DNA from 4 places in the Streptosporangium sp. NPDC000509 genome. Region 3 is predicted to be linked to each of the others. Evidence: riboswitches for the same ligand, from Rfam matches in the RefSeq annotation. Region 3 holds a riboswitch; each other region holds the start of a gene.
What was found. A riboswitch is a leader RNA that binds a small molecule or an ion and turns the genes downstream of it on or off. The one in region 3 is predicted to bind cobalamin.
Positions count from the first base shown of each region.

Region 1: another riboswitch for cobalamin. It lies ahead of ACFY3D_RS25740 (CbtB domain-containing protein); the one in region 3 lies ahead of ACFY3D_RS18280 (ribonucleoside-diphosphate reductase subunit alpha).
Region 2: another riboswitch for cobalamin. It lies ahead of metE (5-methyltetrahydropteroyltriglutamate--homocysteine S-methyltransferase); the one in region 3 lies ahead of ACFY3D_RS18280 (ribonucleoside-diphosphate reductase subunit alpha).
Region 4: another riboswitch for cobalamin. It lies ahead of cobN (cobaltochelatase subunit CobN); the one in region 3 lies ahead of ACFY3D_RS18280 (ribonucleoside-diphosphate reductase subunit alpha).

Region 1 covers NZ_JBIAYX010000014.1:209,655-214,531, forward strand. Annotated here, with positions in the region: gene ACFY3D_RS25730 (acyltransferase family protein) at 1-324, shown strand, start outside; gene dop (depupylase/deamidase Dop) at 412-1,929, shown strand; cobalamin riboswitch at 2,049-2,179, shown strand; gene ACFY3D_RS25740 (CbtB domain-containing protein) at 2,214-2,408, shown strand; gene ACFY3D_RS25745 (CbtA family protein) at 2,416-3,156, shown strand; gene ACFY3D_RS25750 (histidine phosphatase family protein) at 3,153-3,716, shown strand; gene ACFY3D_RS25755 (VWA domain-containing protein) at 3,780-4,877, shown strand, end outside.
Region 2 covers NZ_JBIAYX010000035.1:75-4,951, forward strand. Annotated here, with positions in the region: partial or broken gene ACFY3D_RS38700 (ketopantoate reductase) at 1-412, shown strand, start outside; gene ACFY3D_RS38705 (hypothetical protein) at 691-1,503, shown strand; cobalamin riboswitch at 1,553-1,766, shown strand; gene metE (5-methyltetrahydropteroyltriglutamate--homocysteine S-methyltransferase) at 1,884-4,118, shown strand; gene ACFY3D_RS38715 (hemerythrin domain-containing protein) at 4,215-4,877, opposite strand, start outside.
Region 3 covers NZ_JBIAYX010000009.1:179,620-184,496, forward strand. Annotated here, with positions in the region: gene glmS (glutamine--fructose-6-phosphate transaminase (isomerizing)) at 1-1,680, shown strand, start outside; gene ACFY3D_RS18275 (tripartite tricarboxylate transporter substrate-binding protein) at 1,774-2,799, shown strand; cobalamin riboswitch at 2,804-3,005, shown strand; gene ACFY3D_RS18280 (ribonucleoside-diphosphate reductase subunit alpha) at 3,118-4,877, shown strand, end outside.
Region 4 covers NZ_JBIAYX010000021.1:115,708-120,584, reverse strand. Annotated here, with positions in the region: gene ACFY3D_RS32525 (precorrin-2 C(20)-methyltransferase) at 1-127, opposite strand, end outside; gene ACFY3D_RS32520 (precorrin-8X methylmutase) at 148-774, opposite strand; gene ACFY3D_RS32515 (precorrin-3B synthase) at 771-2,420, opposite strand; cobalamin riboswitch at 2,442-2,637, shown strand; gene cobN (cobaltochelatase subunit CobN) at 2,883-4,877, shown strand, end outside.

The DNA of each region.
Region 1 (4,877 bases), on a different contig from region 3:
GCGCTGGGATGGCTGGGATGGCTGCGCTGGCGCGGCCTGGTCGTCCTGGGCGCGCTCACCTACCCGCTCTACCTGTTCCACACCCCGGCCGCGGTCCTGATCGTCCCCGCGCTGCGGGACGTGCTGCCGCCCCCGCTGACCGCCCTGGTCACGGTGCTGGCCGCGACGGCGTTCTCCTATCTGGTGTACCGGGTGGCCGAGCGTCCGCTTCAGGAGTTCGTCAAATCCGTGCGGCGGAGAAGGGCCGCATCCCCGTCCTCGTCGCAGCTCCCCGCGCTCTCCTCGATCCCCCTCGCAACGGGCGAAAAGGCTTCGGTGCCATAACTGTCCGACCACCGGGCATAGTGAAGGGTCTAGGGTCGGGAATAGATACCACGGAGAGAAACAGTCCCTGACGAACAGAGGGTGCGCATGACGGTACGGCGGGTGATGGGCATCGAGACCGAATACGGCATCTCCGTGCCCGGACAGCCGGGGGCCAACGCGATGGTGACCTCCTCTCAGGTCGTGAACGCCTATCTGGCGGCCTCGGCCGCCAGGGCACGGCGCGCGCGATGGGACTTCGAGGAGGAGAACCCGTTGCGGGACGCACGGGGGTTCGACCTCGCGCGGGAGGTGGCGGACCAGAGCCAGCTGACCGACGAGGACCTCGGCCTGGCGAACGTGATTCTCACCAACGGGGCCCGGTTGTACGTGGACCATGCCCATCCCGAATACTCCACACCCGAGTGCACCAATCCTCGGGCGGCGGTGATCTGGGACAAGGCGGGCGAACGGGTGATGCACGACGCGGCGGTTCGCGCCTCGGCGATGCCGGCCAACGCCCCGATCCAGCTCTACAAGAACAACACCGACAACAAGGGCGCCTCCTACGGCTGCCATGAGAACTACCTCATGCGCCGGGCCACCTCGTTCGCCGACATCGTCAGGCACCTGACGCCGTTCTTCGTCTCCCGGCAGGTCGTCACCGGCGCGGGCAAGGTCGGCATCGGTCAGGACTCACGGGGCGAGGGCTTCCAGATCAGCCAGCGGGCCGACTTCTTCGAGGTCGAGGTGGGGCTGGAGACGACGCTCAAGCGGCCGATCATCAACACCCGGGACGAACCCCACGCCGACCCGGAGAAATACCGTCGCCTGCACGTCATCATCGGTGACGCCAACATGTCGGAGATCTCGACCTACCTGAAGCTGGGGTCCACCGCGCTCGTCCTGGCGATGATCGAGGACGGCTACTTCACCCGCGACCTCGCCGTGGACAACCCCGTCCAGGCCCTGCGCGCGGTCTCACACGACCCCACGCTCAAGTACGAGATCTCCATGCGCGACGGCCGCAAGCTGACGGCGGTACAGCTCCAGATGGAATACCTGGAGCTCGCGCGCAAGTATGCCGAGGAGCGCAGCGCCAACGGCCTGGACGAGCCCACCAAGGACATCCTGGAGCGCTGGGAGTCGGTCCTCACCCGTCTGGCGGAGGATCCGATGCAGCTGTCCGGCGAACTCGACTGGGTGGCCAAGCTGGAGCTTCTGGAGGGATACCGGACCCGTGACGGCCTTCCCTGGTCGCATCCGCGTCTGCAGCTCGTCGATCTCCAGTACTCCGACATCCGTCCCGACCGAGGACTCTACAACCGGCTGGTCGCCCGGGGCCGCATGCAGCGCCTGGTCACCGAGGAGGAGGTGCAGAGGGCCATCGAGGTGCCGCCCAACGACACCCGGGCCTACTTCCGAGGCCGCTGCCTGAGCCAGTACAGCGAGTCGGTGGCCGCGGCCTCCTGGGACTCGGTCATCTTCGACATCCCCGGCCGTGAGTCGCTGCAGCGCGTCCCCACCCTTGAGCCGCTGCGCGGCACCAAGGCCCACGTGGGCGAGCTGTTCGACCGCTGCCGTACCGCCGCTGAGCTGGTGACGGCGCTCACCGGCGAGCAGTGACGTCCTGAGCGGGGCCTGAGAAGGGCCTGAGAGGGGGAGGCGGCCCGGCCGGGCCGCCTCCCCCTCTTCGCGCCTACCGGATCCCGTCAAACCGGACACCTGGATTGACGGGGGACGGAGAATCGGGATACGTTCCGGGTGCTTTGTGGCGGTGCGAGGGAAATCCGGTGAAATTCCGGTGCGGTCGCGCCACTGTAATCCGGCCCGCGAGGGCCGGGAGCCAGGTCACACTCGACCGCCACCGACCTACGAAAAGGGACGCGTCAATCCCGGAGGAGGTGGCCGTGAGCCAGATCTCGGCACCGCACACCCAGCCCATCCCATGGCACTCGCTCACCCGCTGGCTGCTCGCCGTACCGGTGCTGCTGCTTCTCGCCTATCTGGTCACCTTCGACCAGGGGGCGATCTCCCAGGCGGGAAACTACCTGCACGAACTCATGCACGACGGGCGTCATCTGCTCGGCGTACCGTGCCACTGAGCCGCAGGTGATCTCCAAACTCATCGTCCGGGGCCTCGTCGCCGGACTGCTCGCAGGGCTGCTCGCGGCCGTCTTCGCCTACACCGTCGGCGAACCACGCATCGACCAGGCCATCGCGCTCGAGGAGGCGGCCGCGGCCGCCTCCGCGGCCGAACCACACGACGACACCGGGACCGCCGCCCACTCCCACGACGAGGAGGAGGCCCTCGTCAGCAGGGACGGGCAGCATTTCGGGCTCTTCCTCGCCCTCGGCCTGTACGGCCTGGCGATCGGGGGACTGTTCTCCCTCGTCTACGCGGCCGTACGCGGCCGGGCGGGACCTCGCTCGGAACCGGTGCTCGCGGTCACGCTCGCCGCCGCCGCGTTCACCTCCGTCGTCCTCATCCCTTTCATGAAATATCCCGCCAACCCACCGGCGGTCGGTGACCCGGAGACGATCGACCAGCGCACTGTGCTCTATTTGGTCGCCGTGGCCATCGGGATCCTCGCCGTCGCCGCAGGCACCGCCGCCCACCGCTACGCCTCGCGGAGTGAACCGTGGGTGCGCTGGCTGTCGGCGGGCGCCGCCTTCCTGGTCCCCGTCGTCGCGGCCTGGATCCTCCTGCCGGAGATCTCGGAGGTGCCCCAGGGCTTCCCCGCCGATCTCCTGTGGGACTTCCGGATCGCCTCGATAGGAACCCAGGCGGTCTTCTGGGCCGGTGTCGGCGCGCTCTTCGCCTTCGCCGCCCGCAGGCGCGGCCCGGTGTGACGACCCCCTCGGGGGTCACCCGCCTGCTCCTGGTCTGCCACGCCTCCACCTCGGCGACGGCGCGGGCCGCGTTCCCCGTCGACGAACCACTCGACGAACGCGGCCTGCGCCGGGCCGAGAGGATGGCGCGGGACTTCGGCCCCGGTCCCGCGGCCTGCCCGGCCGAGCTGCGCTGCGTCCAGACGGCGGCGGCGCTCGGCCTGCGGGCGGAGCACGACCCGCTGCTCGCCGACTGCGACCACGGCCGCTGGAGTGGCATGACGCTCGGCGAGGTCGAGGCCGCGGAGCCCGAGGCGCTCGCCTCCTGGCTCGGCGATCCGGGCGCGGCGCCGCACGGCGGGGAGTCGATCACCGCGCTCCTCGCCAGGGTTTCCGGCTGGCTCGCCGTCCGTACTCCCGGCAGGGCCGTCGCGATCACCCATCCGGCGGTCATCCGTGCCGCGGTCGTTCACGTCCTCGGCGCCCCCGCCCGCTCCTTCTGGCGCGTCGACGTCGCGCCGCTGGCCCGGGTGGCACTCACCGGGCGCGGCGGGCGCTGGCGGCTCAGCCACCTCCCCTGACGGCGCGACCACCCGACGACGTGAACGCGATGAACATCCCGACGATGCGAAGGAGATCCCAAGGTGCGCAACCCCCGCTATCCCTTCACCGCGATCGTGGGGCTGGAGGACCTGAAACTCGCGTTGATCCTCAACGCGGTCTCCCCTCGCGTCGGGGGAGTACTGGTCAGAGGGGAGAAGGGCACCGCCAAGTCCACGATCGTGCGGGCGCTGGCCGCTCTCCTGCCGCCTGTCGAGGTGGTGACCGGTTGCCGGTTCTCCTGCGACCCCGCCGCCCCCGACCCCGGCTGCCCCGACGGGCCACACGAGGCCCCCGCGGAACCGGCGGCCCGGTCCATCAGACCCGCCCGCCTGGTCGAGCTGCCCGTCGGCGCCTCCGAGGACCGCCTCGTCGGCTCCCTCGACATCGAGCGGGCCCTCACCGAGGGCGTGAAATCCTTCGAACCCGGTCTCCTCGCGGGCGCCCACCGGGGTGTCCTGTACGTCGACGAGGTCAACCTTCTCCACGACCACCTGGTGGACCTGCTGCTCGACGCCGCGGCCCTCGGCACCTGCTACGTCGAGCGCGAGGGGGTGTCGGTACGGCACGCCGCCCGGTTCCTGCTGGTCGGGACGATGAATCCCGAGGAGGGGGAGCTGCGCCCGCAACTGCTCGACCGCTTCGGGCTGACCGTTGAGGTAAGGGCCTCGCGGGAGGCGTCCCAGCGGGCGGAGGTGGTCCGGCGCCGCCTGGCCTTCGAGGCCGACCCCGCCGCGTTCGCCGCCGCCTGGTCGGACGAGGAACGGGCGCTGGCCACGCGCATCGCCGAGGCCCGAGCCGGGGTCGCCCAGGTCGTCCTGCCGGAGGCGGCGTTGCTCAAGATCGCCACCGTCTGCGCGGGCTTCGAGGTGGACGGGCTCCGGGCCGACCTGGTCACCGCCGGCGCGGCGATCGCGCACGCCGCCTGGCAGGGCCGCACCTCCGTCACCGCCGACGACGTCCGGGAGGCGGCCAGGCTCGCGCTCCCGCACCGCCGTCGCCGTGACCCCTTCGACGCGCCCGGCCTGGACGAGTCCAGGCTCCAGGATCTCCTGGACAGGATCCCCGACGACCCCGGCCCCGATCCTGACGGCCCCCAGGGGCCGGACGACCCCGGCGGCCTCGATCCCGGCAGAGGCGAG
Region 2 (4,877 bases), on a different contig from region 3:
CTTCCGCGGCTGGCTGTGGATTCACTTCGTGTTCGACGCGGGCCTGCACTCACAAGGCCTGAGACTGGGCTCGTTGTCCAAGCTGATAGGGGCGACGGACGACCTGCGCGAGGCGCTGCTGGCCATCCGCGAGCTTCTGCCGCTCCTCCAGGCGCGCGGTGTCGACCTGCGACGTCACCGGGGCGGTGCGCTGCTGTTGCGTGCGCCCACCTGGCTGACGGCCCCCGTGCTCGCCTGGCTGACCGCTCATGTCGCGCTCGCGCGCGTGAATTTCGCGGCGCACTCCGATCCCGACGCCGAGGAGCCGCGTGAGGTCTGCCGGGACACCCTGGCCGAAGCACGACGGTTGGGCATCTCGGTACCGCGACTGGAAGCGGCGGAACCGCACTTCGCCCGCGAGATGACGGACTGAGTGAACGGCCACCCATAACAGCGGAGTACGGGCAACCGGCCGCGCTTCACTTCGGCCGACAACCGGGGCGACCAGGACACGGGCCGGCATCGGCACCACGCCGACTCCGCAACGGCGAGAGCCCGGTCACAACCGTCCTCCGCCCGCGTAACGGCGCCGGACCGTGCCTTCCGGAGTGCGCCAGGAGACCCAAGTTATTTGACGAACGGACTTCGCCGTACCGAGAGCGCCTGGATGAACCCTTCAGGGCGGCGGAGCGTCCCTTAGGTGTGAAGAAATTGCTTTTGACCATTGCGGTGCTTGCGTCGTTGTGCGCCTGCGGCCAGTCCGGTGCCGGTCCGGCACTCACAGTGGCCGGAAGCGAGACGATCGTGTTGCCGCGGGCCGATCAGCCCAAAGCGCATCGGCCCACCCTGGAGCGGCTCAAGCGAGAGGCGGCGTCGTCGGGTCGGCCTTTGGAAGAGGTCGTCAAGCGGTACGCGACCCAGGTGGCTGCTACCTCGTCGCCCAAGCCGACGGACTTCGAGGGTTACGACCCCGCGGTGACCGACCCGGGCGTGACGATCGACGGCATTCCCTACGCCGAGCTGGTCGACCTTGGGACCGTCGCCAGATCGGAGGGCATCTCCTACGAGGAGGCCATCGACCGCTTCGGCTCACAGTCGTCCAACAGTCAGGTGATCGACAAACTTAATACGGAGTTTCCCGACGAGATCTCCGGCGTCAGGTACGTCGACGACCAGCGAGGGCTGCGCGTCGGCTTCAAGGGGCCCATCCCGACTCGCGCGATCGAGCTGGCCAGGACCCTCCCCGTGGAGGTCACCCTGATCGGCGGCAAGGGATTCTCGGCCGCGGAGCTCCGGCGGGCCCAGGACACGGTCGTCTCCTGGCTCCAATCCCGTCCTGAGGTGGCCACGATGACGACGCACCCAGATGACGAGACCGGCCACGTCAAGGTCACAGTTCAGCCGAAGATGATGCCGGACGATGCGGAGGAGTTCAAGCGTGGGCTTCAGCTCCCGCAAGTGGACAATCCGCACATCACCATCGAGGTCACGCTCTCCGCCGAATCGGTCGCCGTTCGCCCGTAGTGAGCCACCGATGCGCACACGACTGGGCCCGAACGGTGGCCGGGCCGTTAGGATCTCGGGTGTGGATGGTTCGCCCGTCTCCTTCGGGGGGCGGGCGTCGTAAGAGGGAACCCGGTGTGAATCCGGGACTGCCCCGCAGCGGTAAGCAGGAACGACCGCCGTCACAAGCACTGGGCGCGTGCCTGGGAAGCGACGGCCAGTAGGTCATGCCTCAGGCATGGTGCCCGCGAGTCCGAAGACCTGCCTCCGCCCGCGTGCCGCTCGGCGCGCGGTGGTCCGCGGCCTCGTGGGAGGGCCTGGGACGCGCTCGCCGGGGCCTGCTCCGCGTTGCGTTTCTCTCTCCCGCCTGGCCGCATACTGGCGAGACGAGGGAAGTTGCCATGAGGACGACCGTTTTGGGCTACCCGCGCATCGGCGCGCATCGGGAGCTCAAATTCGCCACCGAGGATTTCTGGGCCGGCACGATCGGCGCCGACGAGCTGGAGGCGACCGCCGCGTCGCTGCGTGGCTCGGTCTGGACCGAGCTGCGTGACGCGGGCCTTGATGCGATCCCGTCGAACACGTTCTCGTTCTACGACCAGGTGCTCGACACCACGGTCATGATCGACGCCGTGCCCGCGCGTTACCGCGACCTCACCGGGCTCGACCGGTACTTCGCGATGGCGCGAGGCACCGCCGAGCTTCCGCCCCTGGAGATGACCAAGTGGTTCGACACCAACTACCACTACATCGTTCCCACGCTGGCGTTGGACACCCGGTTCCAGCTGGCCGGAGGCTCGGCCGCCAAGCCCGTGGCCGAGTATCTGGAGGCCAGGAATCTGGGGATCGAGACGCGGCCCGTGCTCGTCGGCCCGCTCACCTATCTCCTGCTGGCCAAGGCCGCGCCGAACTCGCCTGAGGGATTCACCCCGCTCGACCTGTTGGACTCCCTGGTGGAGACCTACGCCGAGCTGCTGGAACGGCTGGCCGGTGCGGGCGCGCGGTGGGTGCAGTTCGACGAGCCGATCCTGGCCCGCGACCTCGGGGCCCGGGAGATCGACGCGCTCGGGCGGGCCTACCGGCGGCTTGGCGGCCTGTCCAGCCGTCCGAAGATCCTGCTCGCCACGTATTTCGGCGCCGTCGGTGCGCAGGCGCTACGGATGGTCGCCTCCACCGAGGTCGAGGCGATCGGGCTCGACTTCGTCGCCGGACCCGGCAACCTGGAGGCGGTGGCCTCGGCCGGCGGGCTGGCCCGCAAGACCTTGGTCGCCGGCGTGGTCGACGGCAGGAACGTGTGGCGCGCCGACCCCGCGCGGGTGAAGTCGACGTACGCGGTGCTGCTCGGGTTCGCCGACACGGTGGAGCTGAGCAGTTCCTGTTCACTGCTGCACGTTCCGGTCGACCTCGACAGTGAGACGGCGCTGGACCCGGCGGTCCGGGCGCGGCTGGCGTTCGCCCGGCAGAAGGTCGCCGAGCTGGTCGGTCTCGCCGCCGATCTACGCTCCGAGAACCCGTCGGCCGTGAAACCCCCCGCCGTACCGGCCGATCCCGACGTCCGGGCCCGGCTGGAGGCTCTTGGTGACGCGCGGCGAGCCGATCGGGCGGTCCGGTTCGCGGCGCAGCGGGCCAAACTGGGATTGCCCGAGCTGGCCACGACGACGATCGGCTCGTTCCCGCAGACCGCGGAGATCCGCAAGGCCCGCGCGGACCGCAAGGCGGGACGGATCGACGAGAACGCCTACGTCGAGGCGATGCGCGCCGAGATCGCCCGCGTGATCATGCTTCAGGAGGAGCTCGGCCTGGATGTGCTCGTCCACGGCGAGCCCGAGCGCAACGACATGGTCCAGTACTTCGCCGAGCGACTCGACGGCTACGCCGCCACCGACCACGGCTGGGTCCAGTCGTACGGTTCCCGCTGCGTGCGCCCGCCGATCCTGCACGGCGACGTCTCCCGCCCCGAGCCGATGACGGTGGAGTGGGCCTCCTACGCCCAGTCGCTCACGTCCAGGCCGGTCAAGGGCATGCTCACCGGGCCGGTGACGATGCTGGCCTGGTCGTTCGTCCGCGACGACCAGGCTTTGACACACACCGCACGCCAGGTCGCCCTGGCGCTACGTGACGAGATCACGGATCTGGAGGCCGCCGGGATCGGGATCATCCAGGTGGACGAGCCGGCGCTGCGCGAGCTCCTGCCGCTCCGCAAGGACGAGCAGGAGGTCTATCTGGCCTGGGCGGTCGGGGCGTTCCGGCTGGCCACCTCCGGCGCCGCCGACTCCACCCAGATTCACACCCACATGTGCTACTCGGAGTTCGGCGAGATCATCAGCCCGATCGCCGACCTGGACGCCGACGTCACCAGCGTCGAGGCCGCCCGCTCCCATATGGAGCTGTTGCCCTACCTGACCGAGGTCGGCTACGCCAACGGCATCGGCCCCGGCGTCTACGACATTCACTCACCGCGCGTCCCGACCGCCGAGGAGATCGAGGACAACCTGCGCAACGCCCTCCAGGCCGTTTCGGCCGACCGTCTGTGGGTCAACCCCGACTGCGGGCTGAAGACCCGCGGCTACCCCGAGACGCGAGCAGCCCTGGCCAACATGGTCGCCGCCGCCCGAGCTGTCCGAGCGGATCTCTGATCAGTGCCGCTTCCCGGCCCGAAGCCCTGCTTCGGGCCGGCGTTCAGGAAGCTTCCTGGCCACACACCGCATGATCGCGTTCAAGTCATCGACAGCTCACCCCCGGGGAGTGAACTGGGCCAGGTCGTAGATGCCGAGGCTCTTCTCGATGTCGGCCACCTGGTTGACGACGCCTGCGAATCCGGCCGTACCGAAACGGCGGTGTTCCTCGTCTTCGAAGATCTCGCCCAACTCGGCGAACTGCTTGGCGGAGACGACTTCGCGCAGGGCGGGGAAGACGACGGTGTCCTCGCGCGCCTCGTGCGGTTCGTACATGCGGATGAAGGCGGCCATGTCGGCGACCAGGGCGCGGCGGGCCCGGGCGGACGGCGTCGCGACGCCGGTCGTGCCGGTGGCGTTCAGGATGCGGCCGGTCACCGTGCGTCCGCGCCGATGTTGCTGGAGCAGCACCGCGACGGTGCCGGTGAGCTTGCCGGCCTTGACCAGCGGCGGGAAGACGTACTTCTCTTCCAGGCGCTCGTGGTACTCCTCGATGAAGGAGCGGATGAGACCCGCCGAGGCGTGCAGCGCCTGGGCCGGTACGGCCTGGCCGCCGTCGATGCGCCGGATCCCGTCCCGGTAGATGAGCAGGATGCGCTTGAGCACGCCGTGCTCGCGCATCAGATCCTCAGGTGGGGTAACGGGTTCGATCTGCTCGGCCGGAGCGGAAGGCGTCGGCGAGGTGGCGTAGGAGACGTTGGTGGTATGCGTCCCGCAAGC
Region 3 (4,877 bases):
GGCCGGGTGGCCGACCTGGCGGCGGTCGTGCCCGCGCGGTTCAAGGGCGGCCTGGGCATCGGTCACACCCGCTGGGCCACCCACGGCGCGCCCAGCGACGTCAACGCCCATCCGCACCTGTCCACCGACGAGCGCATCGCCGTCGTGCACAACGGCATCATCGAGAACGCCGACGAGCTGCGCGCCAAGCTGGAGGCCGACGGTGCGATCTTCCTGTCGGAGACCGACACCGAGGTGCTGTCGCACCTGATCGCCCGTACGGTCAAGGAGGCCGACTCGCTGGAGGAGGCCGTGCGGACCGCGCTCAAGCGGGTCGTCGGCACGTACGGGATCGCGGTGATCGACTCCGAGCGTCCCGGCGAGGTGGTCGTGGCGCGCAACGGCAGCCCCATCGTGCTGGGCATCGGCGAGAAGGAGATGTTCGCCGCCTCCGACGTGGCCGCGCTGGTCCGCTACACGCGCCAGGTGGTGCACCTGGAGGACGGCGAGATCGCCGTGCTGCGGGCCGACGGGTTCAACACCTTCGCCAGCGACGCGCGGGAGACGGCGAAGGAGACGCTGACCGTCGACTGGGAGGCCGGGCACTACGACACCGGCGGCTACGAGCACTACCTGCTCAAGGAGATCTCCGAGCAGCCCGACACGGTGGCCAGGACGCTGCGCGGGCGGCTGGACGACCGCTTCCACATCGCCCACCTGGGCGGTCTCAACATGGACGCGCGGGAGAGCCGCTCGTTCCGCCGAGTGAAGATCATCGGCTGCGGTTCCGCGTACTACTCGGGCCAGATCGGCGCGCAGCTCATCGAGGAACTGGCGCGCATCCCCGCCGACGCGGAGCCGGCGAGCGAGTTCCGCTACCGCAACCCGGTGGTGGAGGCCGACACCCTCTACGTGGCGATCAGCCAGTCCGGCGAGACCTACGACACCCTCGCCGCCGTGCAGGAGCTCAAGCGCAAGGGCGGCCGGGTGCTCGGCATCGTCAACACGGTGGGCAGCGCGATCGCCCGCGAGTGCGACGGCGGCGTCTACCTGCACGCGGGCCCCGAGGTCTCGGTGGCGAGCACCAAGGCGTTCACCTCGACCGCCGTGGCCTTCGCGCTGCTCGCGCTGCACCTGGGCCGGGTGCGCGACCTGTCTCCCGCCGACGGCCGCAGGATCTGCGACGGCCTGCGCAGGCTGCCGGACCAGATCAAGGAGATCCTGGCGCTGGAGCCGCAGATCAAGGAGCTGGCGGGCAAGTACGCCGAGTCGCCGAGCATGATGTTCGTGGGCCGGGTGAGGGGCTATCCGGTGGCCCGCGAGGGCGCGCAGAAGCTCAAGGAGATCTCGTACGTGCACGCCGAGGCCTATCCGGCGAGCGAGCTGAAGCACGGGCCGTTGGCGCTGATCGGCCCGGACATGCCGACGGTGGCGATCGTTCCCGACGACGAGCTGCTGGACAAGAACCTCACCACGCTGGGTGAGATCCGCGCCCGGGGCGGCCGGGTGCTCATGGTGGGCCACCGCGACGCCGACCCCAAGCTCGCCGACGACTGCGTCGTGGTGCCCAAGAACGAGACCGAGCTGGACCCGATCCTGCTCTCGATCCCGCTGCAGCTCTTCGCCTACCACGCGGCGGTGGCCCTGGGCCGCGACGTCGACAAGCCCAGGAACCTGGCCAAGAGCGTCACGGTGGAGTGAGCCCCGCGCCCTTTCCCTCCCCCCCCGTCTCGTCACAGATGGTGATGGAGTACTAACCTTTGGTATAGGGGGTTCTTGGGGGAAGGGGCGCTTATGCGCCGTAGGGGGTTTTTCGCGCTGGCGGCGGGGGTGCTGCTCGCCGCGGGGTGCGGCGCGAACGACGCCGGCTCGGTGGTGAAGCGCCTGCTCGTCCTCGAACCGACCATCGACGGCCACGGCTGGGACAGGATCGCGGGCAGGCTGGCGACCGTCGCGGTCCAGGCGGGACTGGCGCGTACCGCGATGGCCGTCGAGCGGGGCGGCGCCCTGGGCTCCGCCCCTCGCGACGCGTTCGGCGCCTTCGGTGCCTTCGGCGGCCCCTTCGCGCGAGAGGGCAGGCTGCTCGTCACCGCGATGCCGATGGTGGCGGCCGCGGAGATCGCCAACACCGTCGCCGTGGTGAACGCCGCCACCCCCATCGCCCGCCTGGTCGGCGACTGGGCGGTCCTGGTCGTCCCCGCCGACTCCCGCCTGCTGACCTTCGAGGACTTCGCCGCGGGGTTGCGCCGGAACCCGGCGGGGCTCGCGGTCGGCGGCCGGTCGGAAGGGGGCTCCGAGCACGTGCTCTACGGCATGATCGGCAAGTGCCTCGGGGTGGACACCCGGCTGCTGGAGTATGCCGGATACCTCACCCCCGAGGACGCCGTGGAGGCGCTCCAGGTGGGCCAGGTGGCGGCCCTGCTGGGATCGGCGCGTGCCCTGCGCTCCGAGATCGCCGCGGGCCGTATGCGGCCCCTGGCGGTCTCCTCCGGCGACCGGATCGACGGGATCGACGCGCCGACGCTCAGGGAGGTCGACGTCCGGCTGGAGTACAGCGACTGGTGCGGCCTGCTGGGGCCCAAGGACATGAGCCCGGAGGACAGGGACGCCGCGATCGCCCTGTGCGACAGGCTCGACGCCGCGCCACGCTGGCGCTCCCTGTGCGCGGCCCACGGCTGGAGCCGGGTCTACCTCAGCGGCGACGACTTTCGCCAGTGGCTCGCCACCGAGACGGCCCGCGCCCGCGGTGTGCTTCACGAGCTCGGACTGCTGAAGTCCTCCGACACAACTTGTTGGGGTAGTTGCGTCAGGCGCCCCTAGATGTAGGATCCTGCTCGTTGCTGGTTCGCCCCGCGGGGGGCGAGGCAAGAGGGAACCCGGTGAGATTCCGGGACTGCCCCGCAGCGGTGAACGGGAACGAAAGCCGTCATTGAGCACTGGGTGATCCATACCTGGGAAGCGACGGCCGGTAGGCATGCGCGTTGCGCCCGTGAGTCCGAAGACCTGCCGGTGACGTGAATGTCCAGGGCCTCGTGGGAGGGCCCGCGGAACGAGGCGATCCGGCGTGCCCGGGATCGCTCGCGGACGCGTGCCATCCGGCGGAGCCTGGGGCGAGTCCGATCGAGCGAGGGGCACCAGGTGACACAGGCATTGGCGGAGACCGCGACGGGGAGCACGGCGGCGACCGCGACGGGCGACAGCGGCGTCGAAGGCGCGGTGGTGGCCGCGACGGGCCATGGCGGCACGGGAAACACCGGGAACGCGCAGAGCGCCGCGGTGGCCGCGACGGGCGACGACGGCGCCGGGAGCGTCGGGAGCGCCACGGACGCCCGCAGGCTGGCCATCGACGAGGCCGCCGCCCGGGTGATCACCGATCCCGAGAACTCCAGGGTCGCCGCCGCGATGCTGGCCGAGCTGATCGCCGACGAGGCCGCCGAGCACGGCGTCCGCGCCTTCTCCGAGTCCGTCACCGCGACCCACGAGGCGGGGCTGGTCGCCGACGGGCTCGCGAGGTTCGTGTCCGCCCACGCCGCGGTCCTGGACGCGCTGGTCGATCCGGAGGCGGACGCCAGGTTCGAGTACTTCGGGCTGCGCACCGTCTACGACCGCTACCTGCTGCGCCACCCGAGGACCCGCAAGGTCCTTGAGCGCCCGCAGCACTTCTTCCTGCGGGTGGCCTGCGGCCTGGCCGAGACCGTCGAGGAGGCCGCCGAGCTGTACGCGCTCATGGCCACCCTGTCCTACCTGCCCAGTTCGCCCACGCTGTTCAACTCGGGCTCGCGCAGGCCCCAGCTCTCCTCGTGCTTCCTGCTCGACTCGCCCCGCGACGAGCTGGAGTCCATCTACGAGCGCTACGGGCAGGTCGCGCGGCTGTCGAAGTACGCGGGGGGCATCGGGATCGCCTGGACCAGGGTCCGCTCGCGGGGCTCGCTGATCCGGGGCACCAACGGACACTCCAACGGCATCGTGCCCTGGCTGCGCACGCTCGACGCCAGCGTCGCCGCGGTGAACCAGGGAGGCCGCCGCAAGGGCGCGGCCTGCGTCTACCTGGAGCCCTGGCACGCCGACGTCGAGGAGTTCCTGGAACTGCGCGACAACACCGGCGAGGAGGCCCGTCGCACGCACAACCTGAACCTGGCCAACTGGATCCCCGACGAGTTCATGCGCCGGGTCGAGGCCGACGGCCTCTGGTCGCTGTTCGACCCCAAGGAGGTCCCGCACCTCACCGACCTGTACGGCGCCGCGTTCGACGACGCCTACCGGGCCGCCGAGGCCGAGGGCCGCTTCACCCGGCGGATTCCCGCCCGCACCCTGTACGGGCGGATGATGCGCACGCTCGCCCAGACCGGCAACGGCTGGATGACCTTCAAGGACGCGGCGAACCGTACCTCCAACCAGACGGCGAGGCCCGAGAACGTCATCCACCTGTCGAACCTCTGCACCGAGATCCTGGAGGTCACCGGCGACGCCGAGACCGCCGTCTGCAACCTCGGCTCGATCAACCTCGCCGCCCACCTGTCAGGGGACATCGAGGACGGGATCGACTGGGCGCGGCTGCGCGCGACGGTCCGTACCGCGGTGCGGTTCCTCGACCGGACCATCGACCTGGGTTTCTATCCGACTCCCGAGGCGGAGGCGGCCAACCGGCGGTGGCGTCCGATCGGGCTCGGCCTGATGGGCCTGGCCGACGTGCTGTTCGCGCTGCGGCTGCCGTTCGACTCGCCGCGCGCGCTGGAGCTGTCCACCCGGATCTCCGAGGAGATCGCGCTCGCCGCCTACCGGACCTCCTCGGACCTGGCCGTCGAGCGTGGCCGCCATTCCTCGTACGAGGAGACCAGGGCCGCCGCCGGGGTGCTGCACCCCGACCACTACGGGGCCGCGACGTCGGCCGCGTGGAC
Region 4 (4,877 bases), on a different contig from region 3:
TGCTGCGGCCGTGGCGGGCACTGTGGAAGGCGATCACGTCCGCCTCGCCGATCAGGCGGGCGGCCTTGACGGTCACCAGCTCGGGGTCGCCGGGGCCGAGTCCCACGCCCCACAGCCGTCCGGTCACGCGTGTGCTCACGTCGTCGCTCACTCCTCCTCGCTCGCGATCGCGTTGACCGCGGCGGCGGTCATCGCGCTTCCGCCCCGGCGTCCGTTCACGACGAGGTGTTCCAGCCTCGCCGGGTGCTCGGCGAGGGCCTGTTTGGACTCGGCGGCGCCGATGAAGCCGACCGGGACGCCGAGTACGGCGGCCGGGCGGCCCGCGCCCTCCTCGACCATCTCCAGCAGCCGGAACAGCGCGGTCGGCGCGTTGCCGATCGCGACCACCGAGCCCTGGAGCCTGTCGCGCCACAGTTCCAGTGCCGCGGCGCTGCGGGTGGTGCCCAGCCGCGCGGCGAGCTCCGGCACGCGGGGGTCGCCGAGGGTGCAGATCACCTCGTTGCCCGCGGGAAGGCGGCGCCGGGTCACCCCCGAGGCGACCATCGTGGCGTCGCAGAGCACCGGGGCGCCCGCCTGGAGCGCCTCGCGCGCCGAGGCCACGACACCGGGCGACCAGCGCAGGTCGCTCACCAGGTCGACCATCCCGCAGGCGTGGATCATACGGACCGCGACCCGGGCGACGTCTGCGGGCAGGCCGTCCAGGTCGGCTTCCGTGCGGATGGTGGCGAAGGAGCGGCGGTAGATCTCCGCGCCGTCGCGGACGTAGTCGATCACATTTCCCCTCTGGCGGCCGCCACCGCGGCCGCGGTCTCCTCGATGCCGGAGCAGGTCAGGGCGGTGCCGTCCAGTTCCAGGCGGTAACCGTCACCGGTGGCGATCACGTCCGCGACCCGTCCCCTCGGGCGGCCGCAGCGCCTGGCGCAGCCCGCCCAGTGCACGGGGAGCGTATCGGTGCCCGGCCCCATCGTGGACGGCGGGGCCATGCCGAGTTCGCTCCCGGCCGGTGAGGTCGTGGACGGTTCGCCCTTGGACGGCGGCTCACTCCCGGGTGGCGAGGTTGCGGACGGCGGGGCCATGCCGATGGCGGTGGCGGCGTCGGCCTGGACGTCGGCGAGGGATTTGGCGCAGCCGGGGCGGCCGGTGCAGGCCGTCACACCGATCCAGGGGGAGGCGGGGTCGACGACCAGCCCGGCGGCCTCCAGACGGGCGGCCGTGCCCGTGACCTCGGCGCGGTCCAGGCCGGGCAGGACCACACCGCGCCATGGCGTGAGCCGGATCTCCCCGCCCGAGGCGGCGTCGGCGAGCAGCAGTGCCTGCGCGGAGGTCAGCCGCCCCAGGGGGATCGCCACCCCGAGCGCCACCCGCGTGCCCTCGTTTCCTGGACCGTCCGTGTCCCTGTCTCCGTGGCCTGCGGCCTTTCCGGGACCTGTCTCTCCGGTGACGCCGGTTCGGTTCCCTCGCCGGTCCGTGCTCTCGATGACGCCGACCGGCCCGGAGGTCACGACGTGCGGTCTCACCGGTTCGAAGGGGGGCGTGTCGGGGAGTCCGAGAGCGGTTCGCACCCGGGTGGCGATCCGGGAGGGCCCGTCGGGAAGTTCGGCGATCCGCCAGGCGGTGACGTCCCGGGTGGCCAGTTCGTCGAGGAACGCCTCGGCGGCGGCGAGCAGGACGGTCACGGCTTCGTCGAGCGGTACGCGCAGGCCGGTGTCGGTTCCGGCGAGGAGCAACGCGGCCTCGTCCGGTGCCGTGGGCAGGATCGTGGCGTCCGCGCCCAGGCCGGCCACGTCTCCCCGTCCGTCGTCGAGGGCGAACATGAACCGTCCCGGCAGGGTGGCGAGGGCCGGGCGAGCACACAGCCGTCGATCCAGCTCGCCGACCAGAGGGGTGATGTCGGCGATCCCACAGCCGTTCGTTTTCGTGCCGTTCGGAGCATCCCCGCCGCTCGGTCCGCTCGGCCTGCTTGGCTCGTCGATTCCGCCTGGTTGGGCGGGTCCGGTTGGTTTGTTTGGTCTGCCGAATTTGTTTGGTTCGGCCGATCCAGCCGGTCTGCCGGGGTCGTTTGGTTCGGCCGGTCCGTCCACTCCGGTCAGCGGGGAGGCGAGGATGTTGCGGATGCGCTCGTGTGTCGCCGAGGGCAGCAGGCCCGCTCTCGCCATCCGCGCGGCGAATCCGTTTTCCGGACCGCTTCCGGGATTCTCCGGCCCGAGACCGCGCACCTGGACGTTCGCCCGGGAGGTGAGCTCGATGACGCCGTTGCCGTACGCCGTGGCGGCGTCGGCGAGTTCTCGCAGCTGGGAGGGGGTGAGACGACCTCCGGGTACGCGGACGCGGGCCAGGCCGCCGTCCGCGGCGGGGTGGACCTGGAGGGCCCCGGGGCACGCGTCGAGCCGCGATCGTCCGGAAAAGTCGGCAATGGACACTCAGAGGATGTTAATGCCAGTTTCTTGCAATGACCCGGACTGCCGTAGTGTCATCGATGGCGACGGCAAGGGAGGAAGCCGGTGTGAATCCGGCGCGGTCCCGCCACTGTAACCGGGGAGCGAACCCCACCCGGGCCACTGTCCGACGAAGGACGGGAAGGCCGGGGTGAGCACCGATCCGGGAGCCAGGAGACTCCAGCCGTCGTGGCCGACGACGACCCGGGGCGAGGACCCCGAGGGAGGAAGCTCCGTGCGCTTTTCGCCGTTCCCCCGTCACACCGCGACATCGCCGTTCCCCCGCTACGACGCGGCATCGTGGTCTTCCCATTACGACGCGGCATCGCGGTCGCCGCATCACGGTGTCACACCGCCGTTCCCGCGTCACACCGCGACGTCGCCGCTCTCCCGCCGCATCGCGGCTCCCGCGGGCCGTACCGCCACTCCTCTGCTGGAGTGTGGCGCGTGATCCTGCTGCTCTCGACCTCCGACACCGACCTGCTGAGCGCCCGCGCGAGCGGCGCGGACTACCGGCTCGGCAACCCCGCCAGACTCACCGCCGCCGACCTCCCACCGCTGCTGGAGGGCGCCGACCTGGTCGTGGTCCGCCTGCTCGGCGGGCGCCGCGCCTGGGAGGAGGGGCTGGACGCGCTGCTCGCCGGACCCCGGCCCGTCGTCGTCCTCGGCGGCGAGCAGGCGCCGGACGCCGAGCTGATGGAGCTGTCCACCGTGCCCGGCGGGGTCTGCGCCGAGGCGCACGCCTACCTCGCCCACGGCGGCCCGGCCAACCTGACCGAGCTGCATCACTTCCTGTCCGACACGCTGCTGCTCACCGGCCACGGGTTCGCCGCGCCCGAGCCCACCCCCACCTGGGGAACGCTCGCGCGCGAGACGCGCGGCCAGGACGGACCCGTCGTCGGGGTGCTCTACTACCGGGCCCACCACGTGGCGGGGAACACCGCCTTCGTCGAAGTGCTCTGCTCGGCGATCGAGGACGCGGGCGCGCGGGCGCTGCCGGTGTACTGCGCCTCGCTGCGCACCGCGGAACCCGGCCTGCTGGAGGTCCTGCGCACGGTGGACGCCCTGGTGGTGACCGTGCTCGCCGCGGGCGGCACCCGCCCGGCGACCGCGTCGGCGGGCGGGGACGACGAGGCATGGGACGTCGGCGCGCTCGCCGAGCTGGACGTGCCGATCCTGCAGGGGTTGTGCCTGACGAGCAGCCGGGCCTCCTGGGAGGAGAACGACGACGGCCTGTCCCCGCTGGACGCCGCCACCCAGGTCGCGATCCCCGAGTTCGACGGACGGATCATCACGGTGCCGTTCTCCTTCAAGGAGATCGACGAGGACGGGCTCACCGTCTACGTGGCCGACCCCGAGCGGGCCTCGCGGGTGGCGGGCATCGCGGTGCGCCACGCCGCGCTGCGGCACATCCCGCCCGCCGAGCGGCGGCTGGTGCTGATGCTGTCGGCCTATCCCACCAAGCACGCGCGCATCGGCAACGCCGTCGGCCTGGACACCCCGGCCAGCCTGGTACGGCTGCTGGCCGCGCTCCGCGAGCGCGGTTACGACATCGGCGCCGAGGACGAGCTGCCCGGGGTGAGCGGGCAGGACGGCGACGCGCTCATTCACGCGCTGATCGCCGCGGGCGGGCAGGACCAGGACTGGCTCACCGAGGAACAGCTCGCGGGAAACCCGGTGCGCATCGCGGCGAGCCGGTACGCCGAGTGGTACGCCACCCTCCCCGCGGACCTGCGCGCCCGGATGGAGGAGCACTGGGGCCCGGCGCCCGGCGAGCTGTTCGTGGACCGCTCACACGATCCCGAGGGCGAGATCGTGCTGGCCGCGCTGCGTTCCGGCAACGTGGTGGTCATGGTGCAGCCGCCGCGCGGCTTCGGCGAGAATCCCATCGCGATCTACCACGATCCCGACCTGCCGCCCAGCCACCACTACCTGGCCGCCTACCGCTGGCTGGCCGACGGCTTCGGCGCGCACGCCGTGGTCCACGTGGGCAAGCACGGCAACCTGGAGTGGCTGCCCGGCAAGTCGGCGGGCCTGTCGGCCTCCTGCGGCCCGGACGCCGCGCTCGGCGACCTGCCGCTCGTCTACCCGTTCCTGGTGAACGACCCGGGCGAGGGCACCCAGGCCAAGCGCCGCGCCCACGCCACCCTGGTCGACCACCTCGTCCCGCCGATGGCCCGCGCCGACAGTTACGGGGACATGGCCAGGCTGGAGCAGCTCCTCGACGAGCACGCCTCCATCGCGGCGATGGACCCGGCCAAGCTGCCCGCGATCCGCGCCCAGATCTGGACGCTCATCCAGGCCGCCAGGCTCGACCACGACCTCGGGGTCGCCGACCGTCCCCACGACGCCGAGTTCGACGACTTCCTGCTGCACATCGACGGCTGGCTGTGCGAGGTCAAGGACGTTCAGATCCGCGACGGCCTGCACGTGCTGGGAGCC